Regions from separate parts of the Sedimentibacter sp. MB35-C1 genome, predicted to be linked through region 1. Evidence: riboswitches for the same ligand, from Rfam matches in the RefSeq annotation. Region 1 holds a riboswitch; each other region holds the start of a gene.

Region 1 (6,433 bases):
ACTTAAACCGTCTATTATTATTAAAACCTTCTTCATAGCATCTCCCTTATTTCATACAATGCCTTAATGAGAAGTTTATTTTCATTCTTTGATTTCACTGCAATTCTGTAATAGCTTCTGTCAAAGTTTTTGTAATTTGAGCAGCTTCTTATCAATATATTTTTTTTAAGCAGTTCTTCCTTTAAATCCACATCATTAAAAATTTTAAACAATATATAGTTGGCATTAGAATTATATGCCTTAATATTCAACTTATTTAGTTCACTGAGCATGTAATTTCTTTGCTCCTTTATGTACGAAACAGTCCTGCTTACATACTCTCTTTCCTTCAGTGCCGCAATCCCCGCAGCCTGTGCAATATTCGAAACATTCCAGGGAGGCCCTGACGATTTCAGTCCATTAATAACATCTCTTTTTGAAGACATACAATAACCCAGGCGTATCCCCGGAATAGCATATATTTTGGTAAATGCTTTCAATACAATAAGATTATTGTATTTATTCATTAGTCTGACAGAACTTAATGATTCTTTATTTTCCACAAAATCCAGAAAACATTCATCTATAACCACAGTTGCCCCTGACTTCATACATTTGTCAATTATTTTTTCTGTTGTTTTAATATCTGTTATTTGCCCAGTTGGATTATTGGGGTTGCACAAAAATACAATATCTGTATCATTATTTATATGATTTAATATGTTATCCTTTATCTTAAATTCATATTCTTCACCCAGATTGTAATAGTTAATATCTGCACCGACTGCTTTCAATGCGCTCTCATATTCGCTGAAGGCCGGTGCAGTAACAAGGCCTTTTTTGGGCATTAAGAAAAAAGCAATACGATATATGGCTTCTGCTGCTCCATTTGACGCAAAAATAAAGCTGGTCGGGACTTTTTCGACTGATGCAATACTTCGGATTAATTCTGAAGAATTGATGTCCGGATACCTGTTAGAATATTCAATTGAATTTATACAGGCGGATTTAACCGAATCGGGTATACCCAAAGGATTTATGTTTGATGAAAAATCCAATATTTCATTTATCCCGCTACCGTTTTTTTCGGCCGCCGTATATATGTCGGCGCCATGTATTTCTATACTCATAGTATTCTCCTATTTTATAAGCTTGTAACAAAGTAGTAAAGCAATGAACCTGTTGCCAACGTCAGCATAGATGCTGCGTACATAAGCCTATTAGCCCTTTTAATATCTTCTATTTCTATTTTTCTTATGTCATCTCCTATTGTCGGCTTGCTGACAAGCGCGCCTCCGTAATAGCTGTCTCCTCCAAGCATTATGTCCAGAGCTCCGGCGCACACTGATTCCGTATGTGCTGAGTTTGGGCTCTTGTGATTGTACCTATCTCGCAAATAGATTCTGAGGGCATTTTTGTAATCCATGCCTGTAATAAATGCCACAGCGATCATAATAAGCGCTGAAATCCTTGAGGGAATGAAATTTGCAACATCATCAGCTATGGCTGAAACCCTGCCTATATTTATATATTTTTCATTTTTGTATCCAACCATTGAATCTAAAGTATTGACTGCCTTGTACATAAATCCCAGAGGAGCTCCTCCAATCATTATGTAAAGCATTGGAGCAATAACCCCGTCAGATGCATTTTCTGCAACAGTTTCCACAGCCGCTTTTGCAACAGATACTTCATTAAGCTTTTCCACGTCCCTGCCCACAATAAAAGATAAATAATTACGAGCTTCAGCTAAATCATTTCTTTTCAGTGATTTATAAACCTTCATACTTTCATCCTTCAAACTTTTTGTTGCAAGTATGTAGTAGCACATTAATCCTTCAATAATTAATGCAAGCATAAAACTAACCTTTGATGCAAAATATAAAATTACATATGGAATTACAAATGAAGTAAAAACAACCGAAAACCATAATATCGCTCCTGCCGCTGTTTCTTCCTTTGAATTTTTGCAGCATTTTCTCAGCTTGTCCTCAACAAAGCAAATCATATTCCCTATGAGTCTTATAGGATGAAACCATCCTTGAGGATCTCCGATAATCAAATCAAGCACATATCCGATGATGAGTGAATTCATATTATTCCTTTCTGACATACCTTATTTGGACAAACAAAAAACCCTCCTGAACGGAAGGCGGTTACACACATATTTCAGACAGTCCTCCCGACAATCCATAAAAAACTAATTTGGCAGGTTTCCTGACTTTCGGATCATTTAACGCTCGCCTTCCCATTTTCACAGTGGCAATGAGCCTTATCACCTTTCACAGTAGCGGGGGCTGTAACAGCTTTTACTGTTTTCCCTATTAAAACAAAAGTTACCAACAAAGTACATTTTCATTTATTTATGAAATAATTATAAATCAACAGGATTTAAATGTCAATGAAAGAGATAGCTTCTTACTTTTATGTATTCATTAAACCTGTCAAATACTTGTTTTAACAATTCCTTAGGAATTTTCGAAAACTCTTCACCAATTGATATTTCGAATTTTGATGTTTTTTCATCTATTTTTTTAATACCTCCGGCTATTGAAACATCAAATTCGCTAAATATTTTTGAAACTATTTTCTCCAGTTGATCACTGCTGAAATCAGCATGCACATGAAACATATTAGTCATCGGTATTTCAGGTGTCGTACGAACAGATGGCAAATCATTGAAATACTTTGCCAGTTCTATAGCTTCTTCATGAAATTTACTCATCATATCTTTTCTTTTTTCATAATAATAATCAGCAGCAATGATATACGGATAGAGACTTATTAAATCCCCTCCATGCCTGCGTTTCCAGATTTTAGCTTTGTTAATAAACTCTTTTTCCCCAGCTAAAACAGCTCCTGCAACAGCACCTATACCCTTGTAAAAGGAAATATACACGCTGTCAAAATACGCTGATATTTCAGCCGGAGATTTTTCATAGTATGGAAGCGATTCAAATAATCTGGCACCGTCAAGATGGATGTACATATTTTTAGACCTTGCGTATTCTATAATTTCTTCCAATTCATTAAGAGCCGGCAGATATCCTCCTATTTCTCTCTGAGGTAGTTCAATTAACAAAGTCCCAACATTCTCCTTAACAGACATTAAATCTTTTATGGTAAACAGTCGGTTTGTTTCACCCAAAAGAACAGTTTCCAAACCATGCAAAATCTTTATTGCATCTTGCTCATGCAATTCCAAATGTGAGAGAGGATGATATGCAACTTTCTTGTTGTTTTTATCGTCTGCGTAGATCCTAAGAGCAATCTGTTGTGCCATCGTACCGCTTGGCATAAAAACAGCTGATTCTTTTCCAAGTATTCCAGCAAATTTCTTTTCAAATTCTTCAATAATTTCGCCTTTGCCGTATAAATCGGCAAACCTATCTTCTTGTATACTGTTTAAGGCTTCCTTTAATATATCGATACTTCTTGGACCGTTACCTTGGAATTTATACTTTGCAGCCTTATATTGATCAGTTAACTTCATAATTCACCTCTTAAAATGTTATTGTTACAATGCTTTCTAACAAGCATTTATTTTTATTATACCGCTAAATGATAATGTTTGCCACAATTATTATATATCATCGTTTTTGTAGCAAACAATAAAAATCAAAGTTTCAAATACTCTGTATCTAAAACTTTGATTTTTATTTTAAATATTATCTCTTAGAAAATTTAGGACCTGTTTTTGCATCAACCATGGTTTCTTGGATATACGCTATTGTTTCTTCTAATTTTTTTGTTTCCCATTCATTTAACTTTACAGGTATCTGCTTCAAAACACCTTCACGCCCTATAATACATGGCATGCTCAGCGCCACATCTTTGTCATGACCGTATTGACCACGCAATGTAGTTGATGCAGGGTAAATACTTTTTTCGTCTAACAGCACTGCCCTTGCCATTGTAACTGCCGACTGTGCGACTCCTGCATTTGTCCAGCCTTTGCCGTTAAACACTTCATATGCAGCGCTTACAGTCAATTTTTTAACCACATCGGGATTTTGTATATCTTTCTTTCCTTCTAGGAAAGTATCTGCTTCAGATAAAGGAATCCCGCTGATATATACATGGCTCATAACAGGAAAAGCTGTCCTGCCGTGTTCTCCCATCATAAATCCTGTAACAGATTTCGGATCAATATTGTAATTATCAGCAACTATTTTGCGTAGTCTGGCAGAATCAAGCATGGTTCCTGTACCAAAAATACGCCCTTTCGGATATCCAAATTCGTTTTCGGCAATATAAACCATAGTATCCAATGGATTAGTAATAAAAATAATAACAGCATCTTTAGTATATTTTGTAATACCTTTCATTACACCGCGAATAACTTCACAGTTTGTTTTTGTCAATAAGGTACGGTCTGGTTCACCTTTTGGATCATTTGGATCAGGTATTATGCTTGGACCTGCAGCTACGATAATCACATCTGCATCAGCACATTGTTCATATTCTCCATTTGTAACATTTACGTTGTTCATATAAGTCAATGCTGTAGCCTGGGCTTGATCCAATGCCTCGCCATAAGCTACATTCTCTAAAATATCAATTACTCCTATTTCAGCGAACAGTCCGGTTTTCATAGCATCTGCCAAAACATATGAACCGACATGTCCCACTCCTACAACTACTAATTTATTTTTGTGCATGTCATGTCTCCTAAAAATTGTTATTTAAATTTCTTTACAGTTTACTGCCATATATGTAATCTGTCAATCCCGCGCTGTGATTTACAATATCAGAAATTACATATTTATTCTCTTTTGGATTAATTAATTCCTATTAAATATTACTGTTTTCTGCCCTGCTGCCGCACGATTAAAATTTCAACTATATAAAGCAGTATTTTGTAATTATTGTTGACAGCCCCTCATAATCTTATATAAGAAAGGCTTTGGAGGTAGCAATGGAAAATATTTTTAAAAGAGTAAATATAATATTTGCGATAGCATTAATGATTGTAATGCTGATGTCATTATTTTCCGATATAAACAAAACAACAGAGACAATTGATGCAACGGATAGAGAACAGGTAAAAAAGCTCAAGGTTCTTATTGACCCCGGACACGGAGGTATCGATCAGGGAGCAAGCGGTGACATGGGAATTGGCGAAGCCCCCCTGACTCTTGCAATATCTGAAAAGCTTATGGCTTTCCTTGAAGGAAGCGGATTCGATGTAGAAATGACCAGGTATGAAGATGAAGGACTCTATTCGCTAAAATCCAAAACTATCAGAGAAAAGAAAAATGAAGATTTGACAAACAGGGTAAAAATGATAAATGAAACCGAAGCAGATTTGACAATTTCCATACATCTAAATTCCTTCCCGCAAAAACAATATTACGGCGCCCATGTTTTTTATCAAAAAAACAGCATGCCGGGAAAAATTGCCGCAGAAATAATGCAAGATTCATTAAAAAATATTCTTGATAAAAATAATAAAAGAGTTCCTCAGGTGAAAAAAAACATAAAAATAATGGACGAAACGAAACCTCCTGTACTGCTGATAGAATGCGGTTTTTTATCAAACCCTTCTGAAGAAAAGAAGCTGGTTTCCGATGAATATCAGGAAAAAACAGCTTGGGCAATATATACTGGGTTAATAAGATATTTTAATGAATATTAATATAATACAAAAAAATACGTTTGTGGTCTGCCTGCAAATGTATTTTTTTGTATTTATTGAAAATTATTAAAAAATATAATAATTATTGTTAACTTTGTGTTGAATTATAGGGAATGTTGTATTATAATCAAGATAGTATAACGTTTTGGAGGACTAATATGGATTTCGAAGAAATAGAATATTTTCTCGCCAATATCAAATCTGTTCTATCATGTAAAATTATTACCGACTCTAATAATAATATAACTGAAATACATGTCCTGTCTGACAGCAGCCGACACTCTAAACAAATTGTGCGGGACATAAGAACTGCTCTACTGTCTCATTTTAATTTGGATGTAGATTACAAGATTATAAGTGTTGCTCAAGTTAATAAGAACATTTCTATTAGCTCTGATTTCAGGCTGATTTACGAAGGTTATACAAATGAGACAAATTCGGAAAGAATAAAAATTTCCATTAAATTTTCATGGGATGAAAAACAATACATAGGAGAAGCAGAAGGAATAAAATCTGAAAAAAATACCCTCATGGTTGCGGCTCAGGCGACTTTGAACGCTATAAAAAAAGCAATTGATTTAGACTGCTTCATAGTTGATGATATACAAGCCGCCCGTATAGCAGGCATGGATGTAATGCTTTCTTCCGTTACCCATATAGAGCGTGGAAGAGAGAACACACTGATAGGATCTGCAATTGTTAATAACAATAAGGTCGATTCCACAATAAAAGCTACCCTTAATGCTATAAACAGAAAAATCTGTTTATTTATAAAAGAATGATCGGGCTGACTAAACAAAAAATAGAAACAAAAAA
Region 2 (6,433 bases), 740 kb from region 1:
ATTTATGCCGTTTATATCAGGATAAAATAGTGTTACAGTTTGAATGAAAGGAACATTATTTTCAATATCGGACAATGTTGAAACAGTTTCGTAACCTTCTCCTTTATTTACGGTTTTAACTAGTCCTTTATTTCTTGCATAGTATTCAATTACGGTTTCATTGTTATTTTTTGTTGTTACCTCAATAGCATCTAAGTTTCCTTGAGTAGTTACAACTTTTTTGGAAATATTAGTTATTACGGTTTCGGAATTTTCTCCTGTTAACCAGCTGTTTCCTTCTTTTAAAGGTTCTTTAAGAAGAATTTTACTTTCTGTATATTCATCATCTGCAAAATTTTCACGGAAATATGTCTCGCCTCTGAAGAATACTTCTTTCAGCTGTCCGTCTTTTAATTCTAGAACTTTAACAGACTCGGACCCTCCGTTATTGGTCCTTATCTGTACTCTGCTATCAGTTTTATAATCTATGAAGACCGTATATGACGTATATTCGTTTCCTACACCTTCATATATGTACTTAGCGTTTTCAGTTAAAGGGTAAAAATCTTCGATTCTATATTCATTAGGTATATTGGACTCTTCAGTGATGTTGCCGTTCTCGCATGCGGTTAAAATTAGCATGAGTAACAAGGCAGAAATAAGTATTTTTTTCATAGGTATCTCCTTATATACATAAACTATATTTTTATATATTATGCCCAAAAAAAGAATATATAAAAATTAAGGAATAAAATAAGAATTTCTGCTATTTTATTTTTGAAATAGAATTGGTATTTAGCGCTTTAAAAGCTTTCCCAATATTTTAAAGATTTAATCATATAGCCTGCTACATCCATATCGTATACGTCATTAATTGTTTTCGAAGAAATTATATCCTCAGCTCTTCCATAGGCAGCTATGTTACCGTTTTTAAGAAGAAGCACGTTATCTGCAAGCTTCATGGCTAAGTTCAAATCGTGAAGTACTCCTATAACTGCATGGCCTTTCTGTTTGGACCAAACTTTTAAAAAATCTATAAGCTCAGCCTGATTTTTAAGGTCAAGGTGGTTTGTCGGTTCATCAAGAAGTATGATACTTGGCTCTTGTGCCAGGGCTCTTGCAAGATATACTCTTTGAAGTTGTCCTCCGGATAGTGTGTTAATCTGCTTGTTTTTCAGGTTTAACAGATCGACGGCTTTCAGGCATTTTTCTGTATATTCTCTGTCTATGGCAGAAGGTTCCTTAAATGTTCTTTCTTTCATATGAAGATATCTGCCCAAAAGTACAGTTTCATATACTGTATAGGAAAAATAAATGCTGGATATTTGGTTCATAACTGCTATTTTTTTTGCTATTTCTGTTCTTTTCATTAAGGATATTTCTCTGCCGTCTATTTTTATGAAGCCTTTGTGAGGTATAATACCGGCTATCGTCTTTATAAGGGTTGTTTTTCCGCATCCATTTGGCCCTAAAACACAGAGACTTTCACCTTCAGAGACGTGTAAGTCTATATTTTTCACTATGTCATAACCGTTGTATCCTGAAGAAACATTTGATAAAGTGAGCATCTATAATTCCTTTCTTTTAGAAAAATATACATAAGCAAAAAATGGTGCGCCGATCAGTGCGGTTATGCTTCCCACAGGCAGCTCTGAAGGAGATATGATTGTACGGGCAATTAGATCACATATTACCATGAAGGAGCCTCCAAAAATCCAGGACATAGGAATTACAACTTTGTGCGCAGAGCCAAAAATTTTTCTTACAACATGGGGAGCGACCAAGTCAATAAATCCTATAACACCTGTAAAGGATATTGCACTGCCGGTCAGGGCAGCCGATAAACCGAGTAAAATCCATTTGATTTTGAAGACGTCTACTCCCATTGTAAAAGCTTGTTCTTCTCCAAATGTCATTATATCCATTTCCTTTGAATAAAAAGCAATAATAATAACACCGGCAAGCACGATAGGAAACAGTATAAAAATGCTAGACCAATCCTTGAGCGCAAATGAACCCATTTGCCAGAAGGTAAGCTGCTTAATATGATCTCCTGACATGGAAGTAATAAGTGTCAATATTGCATTTACAAATAATGAAAAAACCATTCCTGTTAATATGATGGTGTTGTTTTCTAAGTTTTTATCCATTTTTGAAGCAAATTTCACAGCCAAAAAAACAGTAAGCAGACCGCATGACAGTCCAGCTGCAGGCAAGGTGAACATTTTCAGAAAAGGAATGCTGAATCCTGTTACTATAATAAAAGCGGCACCCAATGATGCGCCTGATGACACGCCGAGAGTATAGGACGAAGCCAGAGGATTTTTCAGTACTGACTGCATCACGGCTCCGCTTACAGCAAGAGCACCTCCAACAATGAAGGCGAGAATGGCTCTTGGAAGCCTGAGATCCCATACTATTGATACGAATACATCTGGTATGCTTGAGGGCAGCTCTGTTGAAAACAGCTTGTTTGAAACTATTGCCGCAATATCCCCCGGCGGCACATATATGCTTCCTAAAGCCACTCCAATCAGCAATACTAATACACCTAATAAATAATAAACTATTACTTTTATACTTATTTTCATTTTTTATAAACTTCCGGATATATTGCTACGGACATTTGTTCCATTGCTTTAATTATATTTTGATTCGACAATGAGCTGAAATTATTGTCAATATAGTAAACATCATCATTTTTCACAGCAGTTATATTTTCCCACCCGGTGCGGTTTTTAATTTCATCAACAGCATTTTCTATATAGTTTACATTTGTGAGTATTATGTCGGGATTGGAGGCTACTATTACTTCATCTGATATAGAGACCCATTTTTCCTGATCTTTCAGAATGTTTTCAGCTCCCAGCAATTCAATCATTTCATTTAAGAACACGCCGCTGCCGAAACTGTATAAATCGGGCGCTGCAGCAATTTCAAAGTATACCTTTTTTTTGTTTTCAATAGTTGTACTAATTTTTTCGAATCTAGATATTTCAGTTTTCATGTTGTCTACAATATCTCTGCCCTTATCACCGGCTTGAAGAGAGTCGGCTATAAAGATTATGTCTTTGTAGATTCCTTCTATACTGTCGCTTGACGGTATGTATGCAACGGTTATCCCAAGATCTTTAATAGGTTTAAATGGGTCATTTCCGTCACTCATGCTCATCCCTGTAGCATAAATTATGTCAGGCTCCAGTGCTACAAGCTGCTCAACGTCCGGGTTCATAATGTCAAAGAAAGGCACATCATCAGGAATTCCGGCTATATCTTCTGAATACTTGTCAACTGCAACAAGCTTATCTCCATACCCTAAAGCCACTATCATTTCTGTGTTAGCAGGTGATATGGATATTATTCTATCAATTTCCGAAGGTATGTTTATCTTGTTTCCTGCCCTGTCTTCAGAAATAAGCTGAGCATTTTGAACTGAATTTTCATCAGACGGTTCTTTAGGTTGTGACTGCTCATTTGTGCATGCTGACAGAGACAATACAATAATCAATGCTAAAATAGGTAAATATAGTCTTTTTTTCATGATTCTCCTCCAATTAAACAATTCGTACAACAGTATTTTCTGCTTGATTATATAAGTTTGCGGACATAAAAAAACGCCTCGACAAATTAACCGAAACGTAAAATCCACAATGCTTTAAATATGTTCAAATTATTATTCAGCCAGTGCTCTTTTTTCCTGAAGAACATGACATCTGCGGTATTTACGCAAATAATATCGGCAGGTTTTCCGACTCAGAGGTCACAACAATTTTTAGCCTTCCCGGATATCCAGTGGCTGGCTGAACCTTAAAAATTGCTCTCTCATTACGGCAGCAGGACTGTTTAGGACTTTAACCTAATTCCCTATTATCGCAAGGCGCACCAATATTATGGTTTTTCAATTAATTTAAGTATAGTATATTACATTTTAATTGTCAATAAATACGGCCCGTTTTCTGACCTATAATTTATTGACAATGATTAATGCATAATATATAATTGATTCAAACCGAATATTATGTTGTGGTAACTTATGTTTTAAAAGGGAAAACAGTAAAAGCTGTTACAGCCCCCGCTACTGTGAAAGGTGATAATGCTTGATGCCACTGTGCTTATGCATGGGAAGGTGTGTGTTAGATGATCCGAAAGTCAGGAGACCTGCCAGAATATATATTTGTAGATTTTCGGGAGGATAATCTAAAATAAGAACATATTTGATAGTATGGTCATTCAATTGTTATTTAGAACTTCCGTGAACACGGAAGTTTTTTTATACTTTCAAAATATGTTAATGAGGTGCGTATGGAAAAGTATATGGTTGTAAACGGAAAAAAGTTAAGATGTGGTTTTACCACAGGAACATGTGCTACAGCTGCGGCAACTGCCGGAGCATTGATGATATTTACAGGCGAAACTGTAGATAAGGTGTCGGTTAGGCTTCCAAGAGGAGAAATATTAATTATTGATATTAAGACTCCTGTTTTTAGCGTACATGGAGTTAGATGTTGTGTTAAAAAGGATAGCGGAGATGACCCTGATTCCACAGATGGTATTTTAATTTATGCCGATGTTAGTTTGGATGATTCGGGAAAAATAAATATCGTGGGAGGAAAGGGTGTTGGAAAAGTAACTCAGAAAGGTCTGGATTGTTCTGTTGGAGAACCTGCTATTAATTCTGTTCCCAGAAAAATGATAACTGAAAATGTTCAGAGAATTTGCAGTCAATATGGGTATAGCGGCGGAGTTAATATAGTGATATCTGTTCCCGAAGGGGAAGAGGTTGCAAAAAAGACGTTTAATCCGCAGCTTGGAATTGTAGGAGGTATTTCTATAATAGGGACGACGGGTATAGTGGAACCTATGAGTGAAAAAGCTCTTATTGACAGTCTTAAGATTGAAATGCAGGTAATAAGAGAAAGAGGATACAATACGCTTTTGGCGTTTCCCGGAAACTATGCGGAAAACTTTATAGACAAAACCTTGGGAATAAAAGGTGAAAACAGTCTTAAATTCAGCAATTATCTTGGAGAGGTGCTGGATTATGCCTTGGAGCTCGACTATAAGGAAATACTTATAGTAGGACATATAGGCAAATTGGTTAAAGTAGCCGGAGGTATGATGAATACACATTCCAACACCGGTGATTTTAGAATGGAAATGCTAGGCTGCTATGCTGGTTTATACGGTGCGGGAAGTAACGTTATATCTCAGATTTTATCAAGCGTTACTACTGAGCAGGCAATAGATATATTAAAAAAGGAAAAATTAGATAAAAAAGTAATTAAAAAAATATATGAAAGAGCCCTTTATTATATAAACAGGAGAGTTGGAGATAGAATTAACATTAAGCTCATAATGTATTCAAATAAGCACGGGCTATTAAATTGGTAGGAGAAAAGTATGGTAAATTTTGTAGGGGCAGGACCCGGAGCGGCAGATTTAATAACATTAAGAGGGCACAAACTTTTATCTGAAGCAGATGTTATTATATATGCAGGGTCTCTTGTAAACAAAGAATTGTTAAAGTATGCAAAGGAAGGGGCAGAAATCCACAACAGCGCTCATATGACTCTTGAAGAGGTAATTGAGGTTGTGAAAAAGGCGGAAAAGGAAAACAAAAGCACGGTTAGGCTTCATACCGGTGATTCAAGTATTTACGGTGCAATAAGAGAACAGATTGATATTTTGAGGTCTAATGGAATTTCATATGATGTGGTTCCAGGTGTCAGTTCATTCTGCGGTGCGGCAGCATCTCTTAAAGCTGAATACACTCTGCCGGATGTGAGCCAATCTGTAATAATAACAAGGATGGAGGGAAGAACTCCCGTTCCGGAACGAGAAAGCATACGTTCTTTTGCCGCTCACAATGCGACAATGGTATTGTTTTTAAGCTCAGGGTTGACTGAGGAACTATCCCGGGAGTTAATTGCAGGCGGGTATGATGAAGAAACTCCTGTCGCAGTCGTGTACAAGGCCACATGGCCAGATGAAAAAATATTTAGATGTACAGTGAAAACTCTGCCTGAAACAATGCAAAAAAATAATATAACTAAGACTGCACTTATTCTTGTGGGAAATTTTCTCGGCGACAGCTATGAAAGAAGTGAATTATATAATCCAAAATTTACTCACGAGTTTAGGAAGGGGACCCACTAATGCATGTTTGTATTTTCGGAGGTACGACAGAGGGCAGACTTTTGACCGAATTTCTGAATGACATTGGTGTAAGCGTTAGATTGTTTGTAGCTACGGATTACGGCGAGCAATTCATAAAAGATATGGACAATGTTACAGTTTACTGTGAGAGGCTTGATAAAAAAGAAATGATTGAGTTGTTTGAGAAGAATCAATTTGATTTTGTAATTGATGCAACTCACCCGTTTGCAACTGAAGTCTCTAGAAATGTGAGAGAGGCAGCAGAATTCTGCAGACTTAATTACTTAAGAATAGTAAG
Region 3 (6,433 bases), 1.1 Mb from region 1:
AAAAGCTGCCAAGAGACCAATTATGAAGATTTACAATGTTTGCATCATTGGCAAATGTAATCATTATGTCTGTGGCCGCAGAGCATATATAGCCAATCATAACGCCGCAGACAATAAGCATTGACGCCTTCTTAACCTTTCTTGATATGATAAGGACAAAACCCATGGAAATCATAGCTCCTGCAAATGCTGCAGTTATAAGGACTCCGGAGCTGACAGCATTGTACTTACTGAGTACTGTTATCATCACTATGGCAACCATCATTTTTGAACCGGATGAAATCCCCAGCACATATGGTCCCGCAATAGGATTATTGAAAAACGTCTGGAGCAAGAATCCTGACAGAGTCAATGCCCCTCCCAGTATAATACCTGCTGCTATTCTTGGTAGTCGAACTTTCCATATTATGCTGTAATCAGCCTCATTTCCGCCACGGTTAAACAATATTTTGATAATATCTTTCACCGAAACGTCTACACTTCCTAACTTAATATTCAATAATAACAAAACCACAAAGAGAACAATTAATATCGTCAGTGTGATAAAGTACCTTAAATATCTTGCGCTTTTGTTTTCTATTTCCATTCATCTTTCCCCGCTGAGTTATTAATGCAGCTTGTACATAAAATTTAATTCTGTCAGATTTTTGTCGTCATCAGTTAGCATCTGGCGTATATCTGAAATCATCAGGCCAAACTGTGTGGTTTCTTGAAACAGATTTTTGCTTGTACACCATACATTTCCGTTTTGAACCGCCTTAAAATCTTCCATCAAGCTGTTTTTATTTATCAATTCTTCTACGGAAGAAAGCTCACCGTCTATAGTGCTGTTATATATGATAAAATCTGCATCTTTTGCTGTGGAATAAAATTTCTCCATCTCAAGTGTAACTGTGCTGGTGGCGCTTTCTGGATCTCCAAGGTCATCATATATATAATCACCTCCGGCAAGCTTAATCATTCTTGTTACATAGTCACCTGATTTTCTGGCGATGGCATTGCCTGAAGAGCTTATATAAAAAAACGCTACTGTTTTACCTGTGTTTTCCTTATTTGAAATTTCCTCCAAATAACTTGCCTGTTCGTTAAAAACCTGTTTTGCAACTGATTCTTTTCCTGTTAGGACTCCGTAAAGTTTTATCCACTCAGTACGTCCAAGAGGATGAACTTCATAGCTTGACTGGTCTGTAAGCACCGGAATACCCAGCTCTTCCAGTTTTTCTTTAACCTCTGGATTATGGTTTATCATTGTGGACTCAACTGCAAGGCTGCAGCCATTTGACATAATTAGCTCATAGTCCGGCGCATTATATTTCCCCGCATATATAATATCGCCGGCTTCCATTGCTTCCCTTGCATTTTTAATATACCAGTCTTTCGATTTTGTTCCTGATAGGCTGATACTATCTAAGGAATTCAGGGCATCAAACAGACACATGGAAGAAGTGGCAACGAGATAGATATCCTCAATGGGCCGCCTCAGAACCGCAATGTCTGAATCTATGCCTTCTGGTATATCAATGGACTCCGGTACAACCAGATATCTGCCACCATCTGATATGGTTATCAGGGCATACCCGCCGTTGTAATAGTCTACACTAAAATTTTCTGCATACTTAAGCTCTAAACTACTTTCTGGCTCCCATCCGTTTCCAAGCCCTTTCTTGCTTACATGCTTGCTACCGGTGCATCCTGTAACCAGAAAAATAATCATCACACATATCGTAATGAGTATATTTTGCTTTTTTATCATTTTTTAATCCTTATTTTTTTTATCTAGTTTTTTTGTTTTGATTTAACAGTAACATATGAAAAGAGCCCTATTATCAAAACTATGATTACAGCTGCGATGCTGATGTCAAACAGGATTTCAGCTGCCCCACCACCGTTAAAGGGCTTAAGTGTATCGGAATTAAAACGAATCGTGTAGTCAATTTCGTGGGGTACGCTCATTGCCACAGTTTGTGCACTTACAGCCATATCCTTGTCCAGTGAAACAGGAATCTCGAATGTGGAATTCCCGTCAGTATTGACGGGATAATAGTAATTTCCATCTACCAGCATATACTCGTAATACGGACTGCTCCAAATTACAGAAGCAGTCATAGTACCGCTTGCAACTGTCAACTCTGCCGGAGATTCGATCTTCACTCTGCCCGACCCTCCAGAGAGAGTTGCTTCCACAGTGTACCTGCCGTCTGCCGGAAAATCCGCAGCAATTGCTTTAACCGGCAATATTGCTATTAATAAAAGAATAACCAAAGCTATAATTTTTTTCATCTCATATTTCATTTTACTATAAACAAAACCTAGTGCATTTTTTGCATACATTATTCCACTGTCACAGCTTCTTCTGGTATCATTGAGGATTGAAATACCAGAACCCTATCATACCATGCTTCTTTATTTATACTCCATGCAGCGCAGTTAATATCCTGGTTAAGTGCTACCACCGGTACTTCATATGTGTACTTACCTTCACTGTCCTCTACATAATAAATACATTTATCATCAGTATCGGCAAGTGCCTCTTCACCGGTACCCATGTATAATTTCTCATAACCCGTTCCACTGAGAGTAATTACTGCTGACATTTCACCCTTTGCTACAGTTAGTTGTGCATCAATTATGCGAAACATACTGGAACTGGAAGAAACTTCAATCTGATACGTGCCGTCCTTAATCTGGTCACCCTGTAATGTTTGAGCTTTTTCGGCTTCTTCTAAGTCATCCGTATCTTCAGCAGGCACATTTTCCTCATTAGTACTTTGATCTATGGCTTCACCCAAATGCTTAACAATCATATTCTGAACACCTGTGTACTCACCCATACCTTTAAGCACAGTCTCAACCTCATATCCTTCTGCTTCAAATGCGCTTTTCCATGAATCTTCTTCATCACCTGCCATATCATTGTTAGCATGATCTCCTGCAACAATCATAAATGGTAGCAAGACAACCTTGTTTGCTCCAGATTCTTTAACAAGAGCAATAACATCATCTAAAGATGGAGTTGCTTCCACTGTGCCCATAAAATAATTATCATGACCTGCATCGGTAATGTATTGTTGAACCTTTGAATATACAGCATTTGACTCATGTTCTGTTCCGTGACCCATGAACACAATTGCAGTTCCCTCTGTGTCATATGATTTTGTCTCTTCAGTTATAACTGAGACAATTTCTTTAAAATCTTCATCTGAGGCAAGCAATTGTTTGCCAACCTTAAAGCTTTCAAATTTGTCCTTATATGCTGATACTTCGTTGATAATATCATCATACTCAAAACCGTTCATAACATGTGTAGGCTGTATTACAACCTCTTTTACACCATCTGCTACCAAACGATCCATTGCTTCTGTTACATTGTCAATTTCTAAACCGTCGCGATCTTTAAGCTTGTCAATGATAATCTGACTTGTAAATGCACGTCGAACCTCATATTCAGGATAAGCTTCTTGCAACGCTTTCTCAACGCCTCCAATGGATAAGTCACGGTTGTCATTGTAGCTTGTACCAAAACTTACTGCCAGTATAACTTTGGACGGGGAATCTTCTGATAGATTTTCAACTGGAGGGTTTTCAGCCAGAGGATTTTCGTCTGCAGCATTTGTTGAATTTGAACATCCTGTTGCCATTATTAGCAATAACGACAGTGCCAGTATAAGCGTAAATAATTTTTTAATTTGTTTCTTCATTATTAATACTCCTTTTTAATTGTTTTTATATATTGCTTTATGTCATATCCGGTGGATTTTAGAAAAATCCGCCGGCGTTAATAAGACCGAAACTAAAAAACGTCTGCGATTAACTCGCAGACGTAAATAAAACGTGAGACTATAACATATTCATACAAAATGAAATATGTTTGTATTGCATCCATAGCCATGGTAGTCCGCAGGGCTGTACGCACTGCACTGTAAGTGCAGCAAGGAAACCGGCAAGTATTCTGGCTTATCACCCTGCGTTTACATAGAACGCTATCTTTGACACCTTCCCGGAATAATTTCCAGTGGTATTAGTCAAAGCATCAGTGAATTACAGCAACGGTCTTGCGTGGGATTTGCACCCAACTTCCATAACCTGATTCCTATATTCAATTTAAATCAGTATAGCACCATAAGAAACACTTTGTCAATAATATTTAGTCATTGCATTGGTGCTTTTTCATAATGTGTTTACGCTTTTTCCGGTTCTTCGTAGGTTTCTCCGAAGGTTTCTATCGTTACTTTTTTTAATCTCACATCTTCCATAGGTTTATCTCTGTAATCAGTCTTTGAATTTGCAAGTTTATCTACTATGTCCATTCCTTCCGTAACTTTGCCAAATCCAGCATATTGTCCGTCTAGATGTGGTGATTTTTTATGCATAATAAAAAACTGAGAACCTGCAGAGTTGGGAGCCATAGCTCTTGCCATTGATAAAACACCTTCAGTGTGTTTTAAATCATTCTTAAAACCATTGGATGTAAATTCACCTTTGATTGAATATCCAGGACCTCCTGTACCATTTCCTGTTGGGCATCCTCCTTGAATCATAAACCCTTTAATTACTCTGTGAAATGTTAAGCCGTCATAAAAATTTTTATTGATCAATGATATAAAGTTCTTCACAGTATTAGGAGCAATTTCGGGATAAAGCTCTGCCTTTACTGTATCGCCGTTTTCAAATTCAAATGTTACTACCGGTAATTTCATATATCCTCCATTTATTATGTTATTATTTACTATACTTTACACTATCATGCAGAATTATTCAAGACGTAATTGCTGCAATGATGTTGATAAAATAATAAAATTTGCATATTCTTTCTGAATATTTTAATTTTAAGGTTGTAACAACATCTATACACCGGAATATATTAAAGTAAAGTTATAGTAAATATGAGGAGGTTATATAAGCATGAAATGCTCAGATAGAAACAACGTTCTAGGTACCGGCGGAGTAGCTGAAAGATGCTGCACCGGCCAGTCAGGTTGTGATTGGGACGGAACCCTGAGAAACGTAGTAACAGAGCCAATATATGTTCAAAAAGTATACGATGCAGTACTATTTAATTTACAAGGGCTTAAAACTGCTCCCGATACTTGCTTTGAGCCAAGATTAGGATGCGGAACAAATGTAATAAGAATATCAGAAATAAGATGCAGAAAATTCTTCAATCCCGAAAACATTAATGACGAATGCAATATGAAAATTAATCCTATTACAACTTTATCAGGTGGTCAATTTGTTAAGAAAGAAGATGGCTGCGATTATAAGGTTATAGGTCCTGATGGTACATTAAGTCAAAAATTAATTTGGGCAGACACTCAGTTCTGTGATGATGAAGAGCAGGGAACACCTGTATTCGGAACACAAAACATTGAAGTTTCCGGATGTGTTGAAGTAGAAATGGATTTAGTTGTAACACCATGTGATTCAAACAGTGAAAGCATTATTACATTGACAGCTGTAGTTGAAATTGCTCCTACATGTAATCCTTTAGTACTAACGAACTTCTTTGAAATTTGCGTACCTTCAGTATATGACACAGCATTCCTGCCAAGATTTACTGAATTCTGCAATTTAGACTGTGTGGTAAGACTTGCAACAAATAGCATTCAAAGAGATTTCACTCTCGATCCGAGGACAGGTGAATTATCCGTTAACTTAATAATTTCACTTTGCATCTCCTGCGAAAAGAAAATAGTTGTTCCCGTACAACTATGTGTTCTGTCAACAGGATTTGTGCAGCTCTCTCCTGAACAAGCAAGCATTTGTCCTACATTCCCTCGCTTATTCCCGAGACAGATTGATGAAAACTCTGTGGGAGGAGCAGGCGGCGGCTCCGGATGCAGACCAAGGTGCCAATCAGCTGAAGAATAATATTCAAAAACCTGCTTATAAGGCAGGTTTTTTTACATATATTCAGTGTCTAAATCTACGTCTTTTTACATCTGTTCTCAGCTTTTCTTTCTCTATGTCCCCTATTCCTTTTTCTATTAACAATACATCTACGGATTCTTCAATAACAGTTTTAATAAGTACCACAATCGGAACTCCAAGAATCATTCCAAGAACTCCGAACATATTTCCTCCTACCGTTACTGATGTAATAATCCATAGCGGACTTACTCCCACATTTTTCCCCACAATGCGCGGGTCAAGAAAATTAGCATCCAGCTGTTGCACTATAACAATTATAATTAGCGCCGTTATTGCTTTGGATGGGTCCACGAAAAAAGACACTACAATCACAGGAACAGATCCTATAATGGGTCCAAAGTAAGGAATTATGTTAAACGTCCCAATAATTGTCCCCATAAGTGGCGCATATGGAACACGGAATATAAAAAATAAAATCACGCATACAATTCCTACTATTGTAGAATCAAGAAGCTTGCCGTTTAAAAAGCTCTTAAAAATTCTATTCGCCTCAGTGAAGGTACGA

Evidence for each region. Region 1 has a riboswitch for cobalamin ahead of cbiB (adenosylcobinamide-phosphate synthase CbiB). Riboswitches for the same ligand answer to the same signal wherever they lie in the genome.
Region 2: another riboswitch for cobalamin. It lies ahead of cbiD (cobalt-precorrin-5B (C(1))-methyltransferase CbiD); the one in region 1 lies ahead of cbiB (adenosylcobinamide-phosphate synthase CbiB).
Region 3: another riboswitch for cobalamin. It lies ahead of RBQ61_RS14705 (sirohydrochlorin cobaltochelatase); the one in region 1 lies ahead of cbiB (adenosylcobinamide-phosphate synthase CbiB).

Annotation. Positions count from the first base shown of each region.
Region 1 is NZ_CP133188.1:1,897,728-1,904,160, reverse strand. It holds gene RBQ61_RS09020 (phosphoglycerate mutase) at 1-36, opposite strand, end outside; gene cobD (threonine-phosphate decarboxylase CobD) at 33-1,109, opposite strand; gene cbiB (adenosylcobinamide-phosphate synthase CbiB) at 1,124-2,074, opposite strand; cobalamin riboswitch at 2,169-2,338, opposite strand; gene RBQ61_RS09005 (low specificity L-threonine aldolase) at 2,378-3,472, opposite strand; gene RBQ61_RS09000 (L-lactate dehydrogenase) at 3,648-4,640, opposite strand; gene RBQ61_RS08995 (N-acetylmuramoyl-L-alanine amidase) at 4,898-5,617, shown strand; gene RBQ61_RS08990 (hypothetical protein) at 5,776-6,399, shown strand.
Region 2 is NZ_CP133188.1:1,157,111-1,163,543, forward strand. It holds gene RBQ61_RS05290 (GerMN domain-containing protein) at 1-654, opposite strand, end outside; gene RBQ61_RS05295 (ABC transporter ATP-binding protein) at 783-1,547, opposite strand; gene RBQ61_RS05300 (iron ABC transporter permease) at 1,548-2,570, opposite strand; gene RBQ61_RS05305 (ABC transporter substrate-binding protein) at 2,567-3,520, opposite strand; cobalamin riboswitch at 3,700-3,881, opposite strand; cobalamin riboswitch at 3,987-4,160, shown strand; gene cbiD (cobalt-precorrin-5B (C(1))-methyltransferase CbiD) at 4,282-5,370, shown strand; gene cobM (precorrin-4 C(11)-methyltransferase) at 5,380-6,135, shown strand; gene cobK (precorrin-6A reductase) at 6,135-6,433, shown strand, end outside.
Region 3 is NZ_CP133188.1:3,019,255-3,025,687, forward strand. It holds gene RBQ61_RS14690 (iron ABC transporter permease) at 1-586, opposite strand, end outside; gene RBQ61_RS14695 (ABC transporter substrate-binding protein) at 608-1,753, opposite strand; gene RBQ61_RS14700 (hypothetical protein) at 1,777-2,331, opposite strand; gene RBQ61_RS14705 (sirohydrochlorin cobaltochelatase) at 2,331-3,698, opposite strand; cobalamin riboswitch at 3,922-4,126, opposite strand; gene RBQ61_RS14710 (peptidylprolyl isomerase) at 4,179-4,697, opposite strand; gene RBQ61_RS14715 (hypothetical protein) at 4,903-5,868, shown strand; gene RBQ61_RS14720 (AI-2E family transporter) at 5,911-6,433, opposite strand, start outside.